3 regions of the Chryseobacterium piperi genome follow, and region 2 is predicted to be linked to each of the others. Evidence: riboswitches for the same ligand, from Rfam matches in the RefSeq annotation. Region 2 holds a riboswitch; each other region holds the start of a gene.
What was found. Region 2 has a riboswitch for cobalamin ahead of CJF12_RS12350 (TonB-dependent receptor plug domain-containing protein). Riboswitches for the same ligand answer to the same signal wherever they lie in the genome.
Positions count from the first base shown of each region.

Region 1: it holds a riboswitch for cobalamin, as region 2 does, so the genes downstream of both, CJF12_RS19490 (TonB-dependent receptor plug domain-containing protein) here and CJF12_RS12350 (TonB-dependent receptor plug domain-containing protein) in region 2, are expected to answer to the same signal.
Region 3: it holds a riboswitch for cobalamin, as region 2 does, so the genes downstream of both, prpB (methylisocitrate lyase) here and CJF12_RS12350 (TonB-dependent receptor plug domain-containing protein) in region 2, are expected to answer to the same signal.

Region 1 is NZ_CP023049.2:4,438,709-4,444,442, forward strand. It holds gene CJF12_RS19490 (TonB-dependent receptor plug domain-containing protein) at 1-1,593, opposite strand, end outside; cobalamin riboswitch at 1,626-1,802, opposite strand; gene CJF12_RS19495 (cytidine deaminase) at 2,128-2,610, opposite strand; gene namA (NADPH dehydrogenase NamA) at 2,713-3,765, shown strand; gene CJF12_RS19505 (DUF2752 domain-containing protein) at 3,792-4,082, shown strand; gene CJF12_RS19510 (CCC motif membrane protein) at 4,093-4,413, shown strand; gene CJF12_RS19515 (IS1182 family transposase) at 4,530-5,734, shown strand, end outside.
Region 2 is NZ_CP023049.2:2,817,025-2,822,758, reverse strand. It holds gene CJF12_RS12360 (MbnP family protein) at 1-303, shown strand, start outside; gene CJF12_RS12355 (cytochrome-c peroxidase) at 380-1,399, shown strand; cobalamin riboswitch at 1,530-1,715, shown strand; gene CJF12_RS12350 (TonB-dependent receptor plug domain-containing protein) at 1,830-3,857, shown strand; gene CJF12_RS12345 (YncE family protein) at 3,854-4,990, shown strand; gene CJF12_RS12340 (hypothetical protein) at 5,004-5,734, shown strand, end outside.
Region 3 is NZ_CP023049.2:1,929,706-1,935,439, forward strand. It holds gene prpC (bifunctional 2-methylcitrate synthase/citrate synthase) at 1-608, opposite strand, end outside; gene prpB (methylisocitrate lyase) at 595-1,503, opposite strand; cobalamin riboswitch at 1,915-2,109, opposite strand; gene CJF12_RS08390 (aminotransferase-like domain-containing protein) at 2,349-3,791, opposite strand; gene CJF12_RS08395 (hypothetical protein) at 3,905-4,417, shown strand; gene CJF12_RS08400 (acyl-CoA dehydrogenase family protein) at 4,741-5,734, shown strand, end outside.

The DNA of each region.
Region 1 (5,734 bases), 1.6 Mb from region 2:
AAAATTTCCAAAAACTTTATGAAGAGGGACATACATCATTTGCTTTTTGGTTTCTTTATTGATAGATTTAGCAAAGGTGTATCCAATATTAAATCTCAAATGATGGTCATTAAATTTTTTATCGAAAGTAATTTGTGATTCCACACCATACGATTCAACTTTGTTGATATTAACCGGAGACCAATATCCATATGCCGTAGGAAGCCAGACAATATTATCGGTTATACTCATGTAATAAGGGCTTACTGTTAGTTTAAAAGCGTTCAGTTTGAATTCATGGTCCATATCCATCTGATAAGATTTTTCCGGCCTTAGATTAAGGTTTCCTCCAGGATTCCAATATAAGTCATTGAAAGTAGGAAATCTGAAATTTTTGGATGCGTTCAATCCTATGCTATACCAGGATAAAGGATTCCATTTCCCTGATAATGAATAAAGAACAGGTGAGCTGATATCTTCAACGAAATCTTTTTTTACTCCTGCCTCAAAACGTAAATTTTTTGTGGGGAAATAGCGAAGAAGTCCTGCTAAAGAGCCTACATTTCTGCTTACATTTCCAATGCTCTCTGTATTTTCTGCTGAGGTTCTGGGCTGATATCCTTCTCCTTTATTTACCTGAAATTCTGTAATAACATTCAGATTAAGTTTAGGGAGAATGAAATAATTAAAATCATTTTTGAATATATAGTTTTTTCCTGTCGATCCACTTGTTTTTGGAGTATTATAAATTCCAAAATATTGAAAATTTTCTTCAGTATAAGCTGCTTTTAAACTATTGGATAGCTTCCCTTTATTAATGTCCCAGGAAATTAAACTTCTGATACTTTGTGTTTCATACTTTGTTTTATTCCCATTCTCTGTAAAAATAGGATAGTTTTGTGACGAATCAAAAAACTGACTTTGCCATGAAATTGTCTGATGTTGAGCTATTTTATAAGAAGCGCCAAGATTAAAAGTAGTGTTATAATATCTGCCGTTTCTGTTCAGGTAGTTCTTTTCTTCAACCTCATAATCATTTTGACTATTGATATGGTTTCCTGAAACTTTGAAGCTGAACTTATCATTACTGTATGCCGCTTGTGCAAAATTAATAAAGGTACTAAAAGAGGCTACTTCAGAATATAGAGAGGCCTTAAGGCCTTTATTAAAACTTAAATCATTATTTAAATGGATGCTTCCGCCAATCGCACCACTTCCATAGATAACACTTCCACCACCGGCTTTTACTTCCATCTGGTCATATCCGAATAAAGGCATATTATTAATATCACCCTGTCCTAAAAAATTAGAATTGATATTAATTCCGTTCCAGACAAAAGCGGTCTGCTGTGCACTCGTCCCCCTAAATGAGGGAGAAGAGACCATTCCACGCCCATTTTCTTTAATATAAACGGAAGACTGAAAGCGTAATACTTCAGATAAGTTGGAAGAGTTCTTTTGAATATCACTTGGAGTAAGTGTATTGACCTTATGAAACAGTTTTACCCGATTCATTTGGTTGTCAAAAATATAAACGGTATCAATTGCTTTCTCTTGTCCTAAACAAAGAAGATAAGCAGATGACGATAAAAGTAGTATTAAAGTTTTTTTCATACTATTTTACTTTTCCTCCGAAAGCAATATATTTTTGAGTTATCATTTTGGCAGGTCTCCTGACTTTCACTTTTCTATACCTTCCCGTTTTCACAGTGGTTTGTTATAGAAATAATTATTGCGATTTACAGTTGCGGGGACAGTTTGGGATTTTCACCCAATTCCCTATTATTTTCAATAGCTTGAAAACCAAAGTTTTGCAAAGATAAGTTTTTAAAAAGAACCAGCAATTTATTGTTAAAATTAAACAAGATAATCTCATGCGAAATAATGAAGACATTGGTATACAGGATTATTTTGAAAGCATCCAAGACTTCCACATATAGAGAATAAGTGTCTACGTAACCTGCCAGAATATATGACAAAACCCGTATGGATGGTTTTATTAAACAGAGTAGATGAACGTCCTTTTAATAAAGGAAGAACAGTTTCTAATTTTAATTTAAGAGATTTCTCACTTTGTTCGAAATGACAAAAACCTGTTGAACTCCTCATTTACAAATTGGCGATTTTGCGGTTTTACCTTTTTACAGATTATAAAAAGGTACCGTCAAAATAAAAAGGCATTAAATCCTTAATTGAATGTACTTTCACTACCTCTCCATTCATACTTGAAAAATAAAGATCGATATTTTCATGTTGTTTTGTTTCGTATTCCATCAAGCTTTGTCTGCATGCTCCACAAGGTGGAATAGGAGGTGTTTTTTCAGAACGTTCTTTGGGACCACCTACAATAAAGATTTTTTTAATTTTTTGATCCGGAAAGTTGGCGGCTACCCAAAATATGGTTGTTCTTTCAGCACAAAGTCCTGATGGGAAAGCTGCATTTTCCTGATTATTTCCGGAGAATATTTCTCCGTTTTCAAGTAAAATAGAACAGCCAACCAAAAACTGAGAATAGGGGGCATAGGCATTTTCACGAGCCTGTTTTGCTTTTTCGAACAGTTTTTTTTCTATATCGTTCAGTTCGCTACTATTTTTAAAATATTCATAGCCGATCTGTATGTCTTTTTTCATATATTGAAGCCTAAAAAGGGGGGATAAAATTACTTCTTTTTCACCACGTGAGCAAGTAGATTCTATTTCTTCGTTTGATATTAAAATATAAAACAAATCAAGATGTTATATACTCCGATACAATTCAGAAATGTAGAGCTTAAAAACAGATGGGTAATGTCCCCTATGTGTATGTATTCCTGTGAAAACGGACTGGCGAATGATTTTCATTTTGTACACTATGGAAGCAGGTCACAAGGCGGTACAGGTTTAATTATGGTTGAAGCAACAGGTGTGGAGCCACGTGGCAGAATCACGAATAAGTGTATGGGAATCTGGAATGATGAACAAGCAGAAAAACTGGAAAAGATAGTAAAGTTTGTTCATTCCAATTCGGAAAGTAAAATTGGAATTCAATTGGCCCATGCCGGAAGAAAAGGGTCTACCTGGAATAATATTCAGATTCCGGTGGAAGAGGGGTGGGAGACCATTGCTCCGAGCCCTATACCTTATCATCCTACGGAAAGGATTCCACAGGTATTGACGATTGAGGATATTAAAGCACAGATTCAGAATTTTAAGAAGGCAGCTAAAAGGGCTGTAAAGGCAGGTTTTGATATCATTGAAATCCATGGTGCACACGGGTATTTAGTCCATCAGTTTTTGTCACCTCTATCAAACATACGGACAGATGAGTATGGGGGAAGCTTTGAAAATAGAATTAGGTTTTTACTCGAGATTGTAGATGCGGTGAATGAAGAGCTCAATGAAAATGTAGCTTTGTTTGTGAGAATATCAGGAACCGAATATGCTGAGAATGGCTGGAATATTGAAGACAGTGTAGCACTGGCAAAAATACTTAAAGATCATGCAGTGGATTTGGTTGATGTTTCCAGTGGCGGAAATATCCACGGTGCAAAAATTCCTGTGTTTGATGGTTATCAGGTTCCGTTCTCCTCACAGGTAAAGAAGGAAGCTGTAGTAAAAACCGGAGCTGTAGGTCTGATTACTCAAGTAGAACAGGCCGAAGATATTTTAGAAAAAGGGGATGCAGATCTGATATTTATTGCCAGAGAAATTTTAAGAAATCCATATATTGCTGTTCAAGGCTCTTTTGAGATGGGAGAAAATTGCTTTTTCCCACATCAGTATCTGCGAGCGAAAATTTCTTCTTAATTTTAGAGAATAAAATAAAAGGAAAAATGAAAATTGAAGACTTTATGTTGCCTTGCCCAAGCAAGAAGTTCCTAGGAATAGAATGTTTCGGCTGTGGAACCCAAAGGGCTATTGTCTTGGTTTTTGAAGGAAAATTTTCAGAGGCATTTCATATGTTTCCTGCGGTTTATACTTTATTACTTTTTTTATGTACCGTGGGGCTGAATTTTATTGACAGAAAAAGAAATTATGGAAATGTTATCATTTTTTTAGCAATTCTTAATTCAGTTATCATGGTGGTTTCCTATTTTTACAAACACTTTTATTTAACAACTTAACAAAATAACTATGAATCAGAAATTACCAAACGCAACAACAGTATTAGTATTAGGGATCGTTGCTATTTTAGGCAGCTGCTGCTGTAACGGAATTGTAGGTGTCATTTGCGGATTAATCGGAATGAACCTTTATAATAAAGACAATGCCTTGTATCAAAAAGACCCAAGTCTTTATATAGATTATAATAATTTGAAGACAGGAAGAATATTATGTATTATAGGTCTTGTTATTGGGGTTTTAAGTTTAATCTATATGGTTTATGTGCTTTCAACCGGAGGTTGGGATGCCTATATGGAACAAATTGAGCAGATAAAAAATATGGGTAAATAAAAACCTATATTACAAATAACTATAAAAAATGAGGCTGTCTCAAAAGAGATAGCCTTTTTTATGCAAAAAGGAAAGCTTTCGCTTTCCTAATAGTTGCAAATTGATTAATTTGCATTGTGTTAAGTACGTCAAAAGTAGTCTTTAAAGATTACACCCCCAAAGAAAATCTGCTTTTTCCTCCCAATTTATCGGAGTTGATTGATGAGCGACATCCTGTGAAAATTGTTTCAAACATTATTGATGGCTTGGATATCAAAAGCTTAATTAAAACCTACAAACCTGGCGGAACATCTTGCTACCACCCAAAAATGCTTTTGAAAGTTTTGATTTATGGCTATTTAAGCAATATCTATTCAAGCCGCAAAATGGAGCAGGCCTTGAAAGAAAACATCCATTTTATGTGGCTCTCTGCAATGAGCCGTCCCGATCATAACACCTTAAACAGGTTCCGTAGTGAACGATTGAAAGGTGAGATTAAAGCTATTTTCACACAAATTGTTCTTCTTTTGGAAAAGGAAGGTTTGGTAAGTCTGAAAACCACTTTTGTAGATGGCACCAAGATAGAAGCCAATGCCAATCGCTATACTTTTGTTTGGGGAAGAGCTGTCAAAAAACACAAAGAAAGGATTGCAGAGCAATTAGAAGAGCTTTGGAACTATGCAGAAACAGTTGCCAAAGACGAGCTTGAAAATACAGAAAGTATTGATTTTAAAGAAGTAGATTCTGAAAAAGTAACTCAAACCATCGAAAAGATCAATGAAGTTTTGAAAGATAAAAAAGTAGCTTCAAAAGTTCGTCAGAAACTGAATTATGCTAAGAAAAACTGGGCAGATAATTTAGAGAAATATAAAAAACAGCAAGAATTATTAGAAGATAGAAATTCCTATTCCAAAACCGATACAGACGCTACTTTTATGCGAATGAAGGAGGATCATATGCGAAACGGACAACTAAAACCCGCTTACAATCTACAAATTTCTACCCATAGACAATTCATTTTACATTATTCAATTCACCCCAACCCAACAGACACCAAAACATTAGCGACTCATTTACTGGGTTTTGAAGAAAGCTATCATAAAGCTCCCAAAGAGCTTGTTGCTGATGCTGGTTATGGCTCAGAAGAAAATTACAACTTGTTAAAATCTAAGAAAATAAAAGCTTATGTTAAATATAATTACTTCAGAAAAGATCAGAAATCGGGACAAATAACCACTTCACAAAACAATCCTAAATTGGCAAAAATCAGAGAAAAGGTTTTCAAACTTCTTAATACCAGCAAGGGCATCAAACTCAGAAAACAAAGATGCCATGATGTTGA
Region 2 (5,734 bases):
ATAAAAGGTACTGAAGGTAATTATACACAAGGCGTCGATGCATATAGAGATATTACACTTAGCCTTTCTACCAATGCAATCGTAGGAGATAAAGCTCCTAAAATTATCATTAAAGCAGATTTTGATAAACTGCTGAGCGGGAAGACGAATACGATTACACTGAAAACAGGAACCGGGATGGATGGAAATGCTACTCCTAATATTCATACGGCCGCTCAGATGGTCAAATTTGTGGATAATCTGGGCGGAAATGGAGCAAGCGATATTACCGGAATATTTTCGATCAGTAAAGTAGAAAACTAAATATATCTCCACATCAGCTGAAACTTAGGACTAAAGAAAAAGCTTTTTCAGGTTGGTATAAATAAATTCATTTAAAATGAAAAGAATATTAAGTATTTTATCGGTTGTCATACTGTTGATATCATGCAATAATGACTATTATGAACCGATTGCTTATGATAACCCCAACATCTCTTTGAATATTCCATCAGGTTTTCCCGAACTAAATAATTCGGTGAACTCAAACAGGCCTACAAAATATGGTGTTGAGTTGGGAGAGAAGCTATTCAACGAAAAAAGACTCAGTGCAGATAATACGGTTTCATGCTCCAGTTGCCATATTCAGGCTAATGCTTTTGCTGATACCAATGCACAAGCAATAGGTATTTTGGGGAGAAAAGGAATCCGGAATACACCTCCTATCCAAAACATGTTGTTTATGAAGTTTTATAACTGGGATGGGAATATACTCCAGCTTGAAAAACAACCATTGGTTCCTATTATCACGCATGAAGAAATGGGGTCATCTATTCTGGAAGTTATTGGTAAAATTAAAGGCGATTCCACATATAAAGATTTATTCAGAAAAGCATTTGGAGATGAAGTGATGACCCCCGAAAGGATATATAAAAGTATTGCTCAATATGAGTATACGCTTATTTCTGCCGATAGTAAATATGATCAGGTAAAACGGAATGAAGGGATTTCTTTCACAGAAAATGAAGCACAAGGATATCAGACTTTTCAGCAAAAATGTTCCAGCTGTCATAGTACTGCTTTATTTACAGATCAGAGCTTTAGAAATATTGGATTCCCATTGAATCCTGATACTAATGAAGCTGGGCGCGGCAGGGTTACAGGTCTTCCGGTAGATTATATGAGTTTCCGTGTTCCTTCTCTAAGAAATGTAGAATATACTGCTCCTTACGGAAGCTTCGGACAGTTCGCGACATTGAGAGCTGTTCTTGACTATTTGGATAATGGAGTTTTAGATGCCAATAACCTTGATCCGATCCTTAAGAGCAATGGAAACAGAATTCCCCTGACGGAGCAGGAAAAGGTTAATCTTATCTTATTTATGAAGACATTGAGTGACCGTAAGTTTGTAGGAAAGTAAATCCAATTTACCCATTGTAGAATTTAAAGGGTATATCAGCAAGCATCCTGTTACATTGTAACGGGATGTTTTGTTTTATCAGGTTGATTATCATTTTGTTAGATGGAGTATTGTTTCTTACGGGAATTTTCTATCTTTGCCGCAATCTGGTGAGCTGTAAAAGGCTCTTAAAAGGGAATCCGGTGTAAATCCGGAACAGACCCGCTGCTGTAAGCTCCAAACCAAAGTTTTTGAAGAATACATCCACTGTTTTTTTAATGGGAAGGATTTCAAAAATGGAGTAAGTCAGAAGACCTGCCGGAAATATTAAAGTTTGACGCTTTCGTGGAATAAAGCTTAGGACAACAACGATTTTGTACAGTATATTGCTGTGCTATACCGTTGCTGCTTTCTTATATCCATTAGCGTTACAATTATTCTCAGGGAGCTAATGGAATCAAAATATACTAATACAACCAGAAACATAATAATCACAATTCTTGTGCTGGTTACTCAATTGTATTTTTCTCAATCAAAAGATAGTATAAAGGAAAAAGCTATTCTTCCGGTTCATATTTATAAAAAAGATTTTAAAGAAATTCTGCCTGCACAAACGCTTTCCGGAGAGCAGTTGGAACGGCTTAACAGCCAGTCTGTTGCTGATGCACTGCGGTATTTTTCAGGAGTGCAGATCAAAGATTACGGAGGAATTGGTGGATTGAAAACAGTGAATATCCGAAGTATGGGAAGCCAGCATGTAGGCGTTTTTTATGATGGAATCCAGTTGGGAAATGCTCAAAATGGAGTCATTGACCTGGGAAAGTTTTCATTGGATGATATTGAGGAGATTTCATTGTATAACGGTCAGAAAAGTGAAATTTTCCAGCCTGCTAAGGACTTTGGGTCTTCGGGTTCTATTTACCTGCAGCCCAAAACTCCGGTCTTTTATGGAAAAAAGAAAACCAATCTTGTTCTCAGGATAAAAAACAGTTCTATAGATCTCTTTAATCCGTCTTTTCGCCTGGAGCAAAAAATTTCGAATAAAGTCTCTGCCAGTTTCAGTTCCGAATTTATACAAAGTGATGGGAGATATAAATATACGTATCAGAAAAAACATCCTGATGGTTCCATTGCCAACGATACTGTGGCCACAAGATATGATTCTTATATTACGGCAAAGCGTTTTGAAACCAGTTTGCAGGGTTTGTTGAATAACGGAAGCTGGAATATCCGGGGATATGGATATATTTCTGATCGTGGAATTCCTTCAGCTATCGTCAATAATGGTTTTGGACCAAAAGGGCAGAAGCTGTTGGATAAGAATTATTTTGTGCAGACCAGTTTTAGAAAGAGAATATTTCCAAAGCTGGAAACACAGATTAAAGCCAAATTTGCCTATGACTATACCAGGTATCTGGACACGGTAAATGTAGCAGAAACAGCTTTAAAGACAGATAATAAGTACATCCAGAGGGAAGTTTACCTGTCATCATCAAATATGTATTCCATTACATCCAATTGGGATGTGAGCGCGAATGTTGATTTTCAATATAATAACCTGGATTCGAATTTAAAACTGTTTTCTTTTCCTACGCGCTATACTTCGTTGGTTGCCTTTGCAACAACATACCAATGGAAACGGTTTAAATTTTTAGGAAGTGTATTAGGAACCTTTATTCAGGAGAAAGTAGAGCGTAATTCGAAATCCCCGGATAAAAGAGAATGGACTCCTTCAGCATTTTTAAGCTACCAGCCATTGGCTTCCAAAGATTTTATGATAAGGGCTTTTTATAAAAGGATCTTCAGGATGCCAACCTTTAATGATTTGTATTATACAATGATTGGAAATGTTTTTCTTAAACCGGAATTTACCAACCAATATGATTTGGGTTTTACTTATCAGAAATCTTTTAACCAACCTGTTTTAAAAAATATTTATGTAAAAGTAGACGGTTACTATAACAAGGTTGAAAATAAGATTATCGCCGTACCCACTACCAATCTTTTCAGATGGATGATGACGAACCTGGGGGATGTACAGATTATAGGTGCTGATGTCAACGTACAGGCACAACTGCAGCTAGGGCAGGTGCAATTAAAGCCTTTGGTAAGTTATACATACCAGAGTGCGCGGGATTTTACAGAAAAGGGGGAATCTTATTACGGGGATCAGATCCCTTATGTACCATGGCATTCAGGAACCTTTACGATGATGGCGGATTATAAGGATTGGAGTTTTAATTATAGTTTCATGTATACCGGGAAACGATATGATGCTCAACAAAACAATATTGAATACAATGCTGTTAGGCCCTGGTATACTCATGATCTATCCGTTCAGAGAACATTTTATTGGCGATCACATCAGCTGAAAGCAAGCCTGGAAGTCAATAATACTCTGAATCAACACTATGATGTGGTAAGAAACTATCCTATGCCTGGAAGAAATTTTAAACTTATTGTAAGCTATACATTATGAAAAAAATAAACTTTTACCTTCTTGCTTTTGTCTTATTTTTTCTGTTTTCATGCAGAACAGATGAGTACGTCCCGAAAGAAGAAACGGAAACCGGTATTGCACTGCCGGAAAATACTGCCATTAAAGGCTTTTATATTCTGAATGAAGGGAATATGGGAAGCAATAAATGCACCCTGGACTTTTTTGATTATACCACGGGAAGCTACCGGAGAAATATCTATGCTGAGATAAACCCGAATGTGGTAAAGGAGCTGGGAGATGTCGGCAATGATCTGCAAATCTATGGAAGCAAGCTGTATGTAGTTGTGAATGTATCCAATAAAATCGAAGTATTGGACGCTAAAACAGCTAAACGTATTAAAACGATTCAGTTACAGAATTGCAGGTATATTAAATTCAAAGGGGGAAAGGCTTATGCAAGCAGTTATGCCGGTCCTGTTGATATTAATCCCAATGCACCTAAAGGGAAAGTCGTAGAAATCGATACTACATCACTTTCCATACAAAGAGAGGTTACTGTAGGGTATCAGCCCGAAGAAATGGAGATCGTAGGAAACCAATTATTTGTTGCCAATTCCGGGGGATATATGGTTCCGAACTATGATAAGACTGTTTCTGTAATAGATCTTACCAACTTTACGGAGACGAAGAAAATCAATGTAGCGATCAATCTCCACCGTCTTAAAAAGGATAATTATGGAGACTTGTATGTCAGCTCCAGAGGAGATTACTACAATGTTCCGTCAAGCTTGTATTTGGTGGATGCTGCTACGGGAACCGTGAAAAAAGATTTTCATGTGGCAGTGAGTGAAATGACCATTGTTAATGACAAGCTGTACTATTATGGAAATGAGTTTAATTATAACACCCATTCTTACACCAAGACTTTCGGGATTATTGATGTAAAAACCGAACAGGTTATTTCCAATAAAATTATTGACCAGGAATATGTAGATGCTATTAAGGCTCCTTATGGTATTGCTGTAAATCCTATAACGGAAGACATTTACCTTACTGATGCCCGGAATTATGTATCCACAGGCTACGTCTATTGTTTCAATAAAAATGGACGCTTTAAGTGGAAAACTGAGGGCGGGAATATCCCGGCTCATTTTGCTTTTTTATATAAATAATTGAATTCATGATATGGAAAGAAGTAATTTAAAAATTTCACAAGCTGTACTTGTTCTTTTTCTTCTGATAGGAATAACAGGATGTAAAAGCGACAGAGATGAAGAAGTCCCATTTAAAGGGCTGGAAGAGTCATATACCATCAGTCGCTTTAAAGTATTAAATATTGCAGCGAATAGTTCCGGGAAAATGACCTGGAGTGTTAATGACTCTATTATCTCTGAAAGTTCGGAACTGGACTTTATCAGTCCTTATGCTAAAACCTATCCCCTGACTTTAAAGATTGACCAAAATGGAAAGGTGAAAACATACCAATCTAAAATTATAGTCGATAAAGAAGCCGGATCTTACAGTAAATACATATCCACGGTATTGGATTTTCGGCCGGCCGTAGGACAGTTTACCAATGAAATTCCGGAATATGAAGCTGGTAATACAGCAGCCAATATGCTACAAAAAGCAAGAGAATCTTTGATTGGCTCAAATCCTACAATGATAAGCTTAGGTGGTTTTGGAGGCTATGTGGTTTTTGGTTTTGATCATACGATTCCTAATATGAATGGAAGAGATTTTAAAATCCTTGGAAATGCATTTTGGGGAAATAATGCCAATGAGCCCCGATCAGGATCTTGTGAGCCGGGAATTATTATGGTGGCTTATGACCGGAATAAAAATGGAAAACCGGACGATAATGAATGGTATGAAATCGCTGGGAGCGAGTATTTTAAAAACACGACTGTTAAAAA
Region 3 (5,734 bases), 890 kb from region 2:
GTAAAAGTAGAAGCATTAAATTCATGTTCAGCATAGAGATTCAATGAGATCTGCATTGCTCTCACCCAGGAATCAGATGGTTTTTTACCATGTAATAAATGTAAAAAGTGTCCGCCAATGGTATCGTCATCTGTTTCAACCTCAATCTCTTTTCCATTATGGGTATAATGATACCAATATAAAAGTGCTGAGCTGAATGAGGCTAATAACTTATCTGCGATATCCCTTGCTCCGGCCACATTATGATCATCTTTCTCAGGCTGGATCGTACCTATGGCAGAAACAGTTGAACGCATAACATCCATTGGATGTGCAGCCGCAGGAATATTTTTTAAAATACTTTTTACGGAATGAGGCAGGCCTCTTAACGATTTGAGTTTGGTTTTATAAGTATTGAGCTGTGATTGTGTCGGAAGATGGCCATAGATCAACAGATAAGCTACTTCTTCAAACTCTGCTTTTTCAGCCAGATCCAGAATATTATATCCACGGTAATGCAGGTCATTCCCGCTTTTACCAACACTGCAAAGTGCAGTATTTCCTGCTGCTACGCCTGAAAGTGCTACGCTCTTTTTAGGTTTAAATGTAGGTTCATTATTCATTGACATTTTTGTTCTTTTTAAAAAGGTTATCTAGTTTTTGTTCATAATCATGGTAATTGATACTCTCATAAAGCTCATCACGGGTCTGCATGGTATCCAATACATTAGCCTGTGTCCCGTCTTTACGAATATGTTGATATACATTCTGAGCAGCTTTGTTAGCAGCACGAAAAGCAGAAAGCGGATATAGAACCAAACCCACTCCTGCTTTTTTCAGCTCTTCAACAGTATACATTTTGATCATCCCGAATTCAGTAATATTTGCTAAAACAGGAATCCCGGTCGCATCTACAAATTTTTGATAATAGTTTAAATCGGGAACAGCCTCCGCAAATATGAAATCTGCTCCGGCTTCCTTATAAGCAACTGCACGTTCAAGTGTTCGTTCCAATCCTTCGTTGGCAAATGCATCTGTCCTTGCTCCAATCACAAAATCGTCATCAGTTCTGGCGTCAACAGCCGCTTTTAGCCGGTCAACCATCTCCTCTTTACTTACTACTTCTTTACCAGGTCTGTGTCCACAACGTTTTGCTCCTACCTGATCTTCAATATGTAAGGCACCCGCACCCGCCTTAATCAGAGATTTCACTGTTCTGGATACATTAAATGCCGAAGGACCAAAACCTGTATCTACATCTACCATCAACGGCAGCTCACATACATTGGTTATCCTTTGAATATCGATTAATACATCTTCGAGGGTTGTAATTCCCAAGTCGGGAACACCTAAAGAACCTGCAGCAACTCCGCCTCCTGAAAGATAAATAGCATTGAAACCTGCCTGCTGAGCCAATAATGCATGATTAGCATTGATAGCTCCAACAATCTGAAGAGGATTTTCTTTTTGCATAGCCTCCCGGAACCGTAATCCGGCTGACTTTAAATTGGCATTTTTACTCATCTTAATATCATTGTTCGTTTAATGTTTTTAACTCACATACTATCAACAATTTAAAAAATAGTTTTTTTTTAAATTGTTTAAACTAATCCAACGACCTATAAACCTTGATGAATGGTTGATGATAAATACCTCACTTTGACAATTAATCAGTAATAGTCAGATAATGTGACCGTATGATCACCAACCCTTTTAATGTCTATAAATCATTATAAAAAGCAGTTGATAACTTCACAATACTTTGTAAGAGAGAAAATTATGGAAAGGAGCAATACGGCAGAACTATAGATATACCTGTATTTTTGCAATACATGCGGTAAACACTATCTCTGCATCATGATCATACAACCATATCAATACTGGTGCATCATCAAAACGTATCATACCTGACTATAAGCTTCAGATCGCGAAAGCATCGTCAATTCGAAATAGGCAGGTCTCCTGACTTGTAACGATTTTTATCGTCCTTCCCATTCGCAAAAACGAACAGTGGACCTTGATAGATAAAAACCTTTTTGAGTGTTACTTACAGTTGCGCGACAGTTCGTGATTTACACACGATTCCCTTTTAATACCCAGCTAAGTGTAACCAATTTCGGTTGATAAAGAAGTCTAACTAAACTCCTTGGTCGTAAATATAAGTATTTTATCCAAACACGTATATAATAATCCCCTAACCTATGTTAGGCAAATATAATCCCCTAAAAATGTGCTTGTTAAAAATCATTCAAATGGATAGATCATCAAAAAACAGAGAATATTAATCCTAAAAAAATTCCCTACAAGGAGCAAGCTCCCTCTGCTTTTATTATTTTTTATAGAAAGCTAAGTATCCATCACGGTCGAAATTATTCCGGTAAAAGCTTCCTGGCTTTTTCACCGGCCTTTTGTAGAGACAGGACGTTTTTGGTATTAATGCGATCTGCAAATATGATTCTAAAATAGTGACTGAATTGATTCCCGAAGCCAAATATTTCACCCGGAGTAAATAAAATCCGGTGAGTTTCGCAATAATGATAAAAAGCATAGATATCCAATCTCTCCGGTAATCTTCCCCAAATACTATATCCTCCTGCCGGCTTATAAAAATGAGATCCATCCGGGAAATAATTGCTCAAAGCCTCTCCTATTGCTGTAGCCTGTTCCTGCAATTGTTTACGAAAGACTCGCAAATGTTTCTCATAGCTGTTTTCTTCCAGCAATTTAATCAATAACTCCTGATATATTGGAGCTACGGATCTGCCCAATGAAAATCTCAGCTTTTCTGCTTCCACATAATATTTACCCGGGTGTAGCCAACCCAGACGTATTCCAGGCGCCAATGTTTTGGAAAACGAAGAAAAAGTCATCACCAAACCTGATTCATCAAAATTCCGGATGCAGGAAGGCCTTTCTTCACCAAAATAAAGATCTCCGTAAATATCATTTTCAATAATCGGTATTTCGTACATCAAAGCAACAGATAAAAGCTCTTTTTTAATTTCATCTGTCATGAGAATACCGGTCGGATTATGAAAATTAGGCGTTACCACCAATGCTTTAATGTCATTTTCATTACATATTTTACGAAAATACGCTGTATCAAAACCGATCTCTTCATGTATAGGAATTTCTATCGTTTTAAGCTGGAGGTTGGCTATTACCTCCAATATAGAAAAAACACATGGACTTTCAACAGCAATAGTATCTCCGGGGCGGGTAACTGATGCCAAAGCAATATAAAGCGCCTGAAGAGCTCCGTCAGTGATAATCAATTCTTCGGAATTCAAAGCACAGCCATATTGCCTAGCACGGGATGCTATTAGTTCTCTTAGTTTTAATGAACCGTTTACCGGATAATAACGAAGAAGTGAAGCAGCCTTCTCCCGGATCACTTCCTGCATCTTTTTTAAGATAAGCTTTTGCGGAATCAGCAAATCAGTTGGAGTTGCCGCGTTAAAAGAACCATATTCGTTAGGTCTATTTCTTACCGATGTTAATTTTACATTTTTGCTGAATGTAGTCTCCTCTTTAATCTGTTGTTTCTGAGGTGATGACTGGGCAGTAGTAGCCTTCTTTAAGTCTGAAGCTACAAAATAGCCTGAACGTGGAATATTTTTGACCCAACCTTTGATCACAAGATATTCGTAACCACTCTGAACAGAGCTCATACTCAGACGGTACTCTTTTTTAATTTCCCTGATGGAAGGCAGACGGCTTCCCGGGAGTAGTGTTCCATTTTTTATCTTGTGTTCAATAACAGAAGTAAAAACTTCATATCTGTACGTCTGCATATGGGTTCGTCTTTTCATAACAAATGTACAGAATCTGCTTCTATCTAAAAAGAACTGTATCGATTGTATTTTACCAAACTGTATCGATACTTTGTATTAAGAATCCATAGCTTTGAATAAAAAAGAAGTCAATGGAAATCATATCAAAGTTCACCGTAGGATCAGATCAGGGAATTGACCAGCTTTTTGCTGTGATGAGACCTTATATCAGAAGTATATATAAGGAACATGTTTCTTCAGAAAAAATAGAAGAATATCTCAGCGAACATGTAGAATACAGAAAAATGATCAACACTCTCAATGATCTTTCTATTCAGCTGATCATGGTTTATGTGGATGATGAGCCGGTCGGCTATTGTCTTTTTAAAAGCGGCTCAGGTTATTCCGGCTCTCCTGAAGGAAAAAGAATGACTGAGATCATAGACTTTGCTATACTACCTGAATACAATACCCCTGAGGTACAGTTATCCCTTTGGAAGAAAAGCAGATCGGCAATCACATTTACAGATAGTATCTGGATTATCATCACTGAAAATGATTCTAGAATTCAGTTTTTTAAAGATCAAGGATTTCTTGTCAAGCAAAATACGTTGTTAAAAACATTTCCCCTGCCAGGTCACATCTATGAACTAGAAATAGGATAAAGTATTTGACAAATCCGAATTCCTCTTGTATGATATAAGGACATTTAAAATAAGAATACAAAAAAATAGATTTTAAATAAAATCAAGCGAACCATTAAGAATAGTATAGGATTAAAATCTATCTTAAGATTTTAATAGCACCCAATTCGTTAAAAAAACATTAATTCACAATTAATTCAAATGAAGCAATTTAATTAATTGTACCTTAGAGAAATATTTAATAGGTGGAGCTGCCGATATTTTGATTTTTAAGTTCTGTTGCCATTCGCTTCGCATTATGATATTGTTGTATAGATGGCGTGCAGCGTTTAATTCTTATTATTATGAATGGATCTCCATTTGATTTATCCGATACCACATATCCGGAATTTCTCACCCGATTTAAAACTTCACTTCATCATCTTTTTGACAAAGAAAATATAGATCAACTTAGTCTTTCCAGAGGGCTTCCTCCCAATGTATGGAAGGAAATCATGAATTTAAAGCCTCTTTCTGTAGCTATACCTAAAGAATTTGGCGGTCGTGGTGTAAAAGTAAAAGAATGTTTGGGGTTGTTATCCGAAGCTTCTTATGAATCACTTCCTTTATCCCTAACTTTCGGGATCAACATTGCCCTTTTCCTCGAACCTCTGGCAAAATATGGTCATGAATCTGCTAAAGCCGGTATTTTCAAGAATTTTTTAGATTATGGAGCAATGGGAGGACTAATGATTACTGAACCCGAATACGGAAGTGATGCCCTGAATATGAAAACTCAGAATGAGTTGGTAGGAGAAAGTTATCATGTAAAAGGTACTAAACATTGGCAAGGACTTACAGGAATGGCCAATTACTGGCTCATTACCTCCAGAAATCTAAATGCTGAAGGAAAATTATCGAGAGACGTCGATTTCTTTATTGCTGATACCCACCAAAGAGAGCAGAATATAGAAGTTCTCGAATATTATGATAACGCAGGGCTATACATGATTCCCTATGGATTAAATAAAATTGACATTAAGGTTCCGGAAACCAATAAACTGATCCAGGAATCTACCGGATTAAAAATGATGCTGGATATCCTGCACCGCAGTCGTTTCCAGTTTCCGGGAATGGGTATGGGGTTCTTAAAAAGAATGCTGGATGAGGCCACCCAACACTGTAAAGAAAGAATTGTAGGAACTTCCAACCTTTTCTTCCTGGACCAGGTTCAGTATCAGCTGGCAAAAATGCAGGCATTTTTTACACTTTGTTCGGCAATGTGCGCCAAAAGCTGTAAAGTAAGTGGAATAGAAAATGATGTTTCAGGAAAAGGAATCCACGCCAATAGCATGAAAG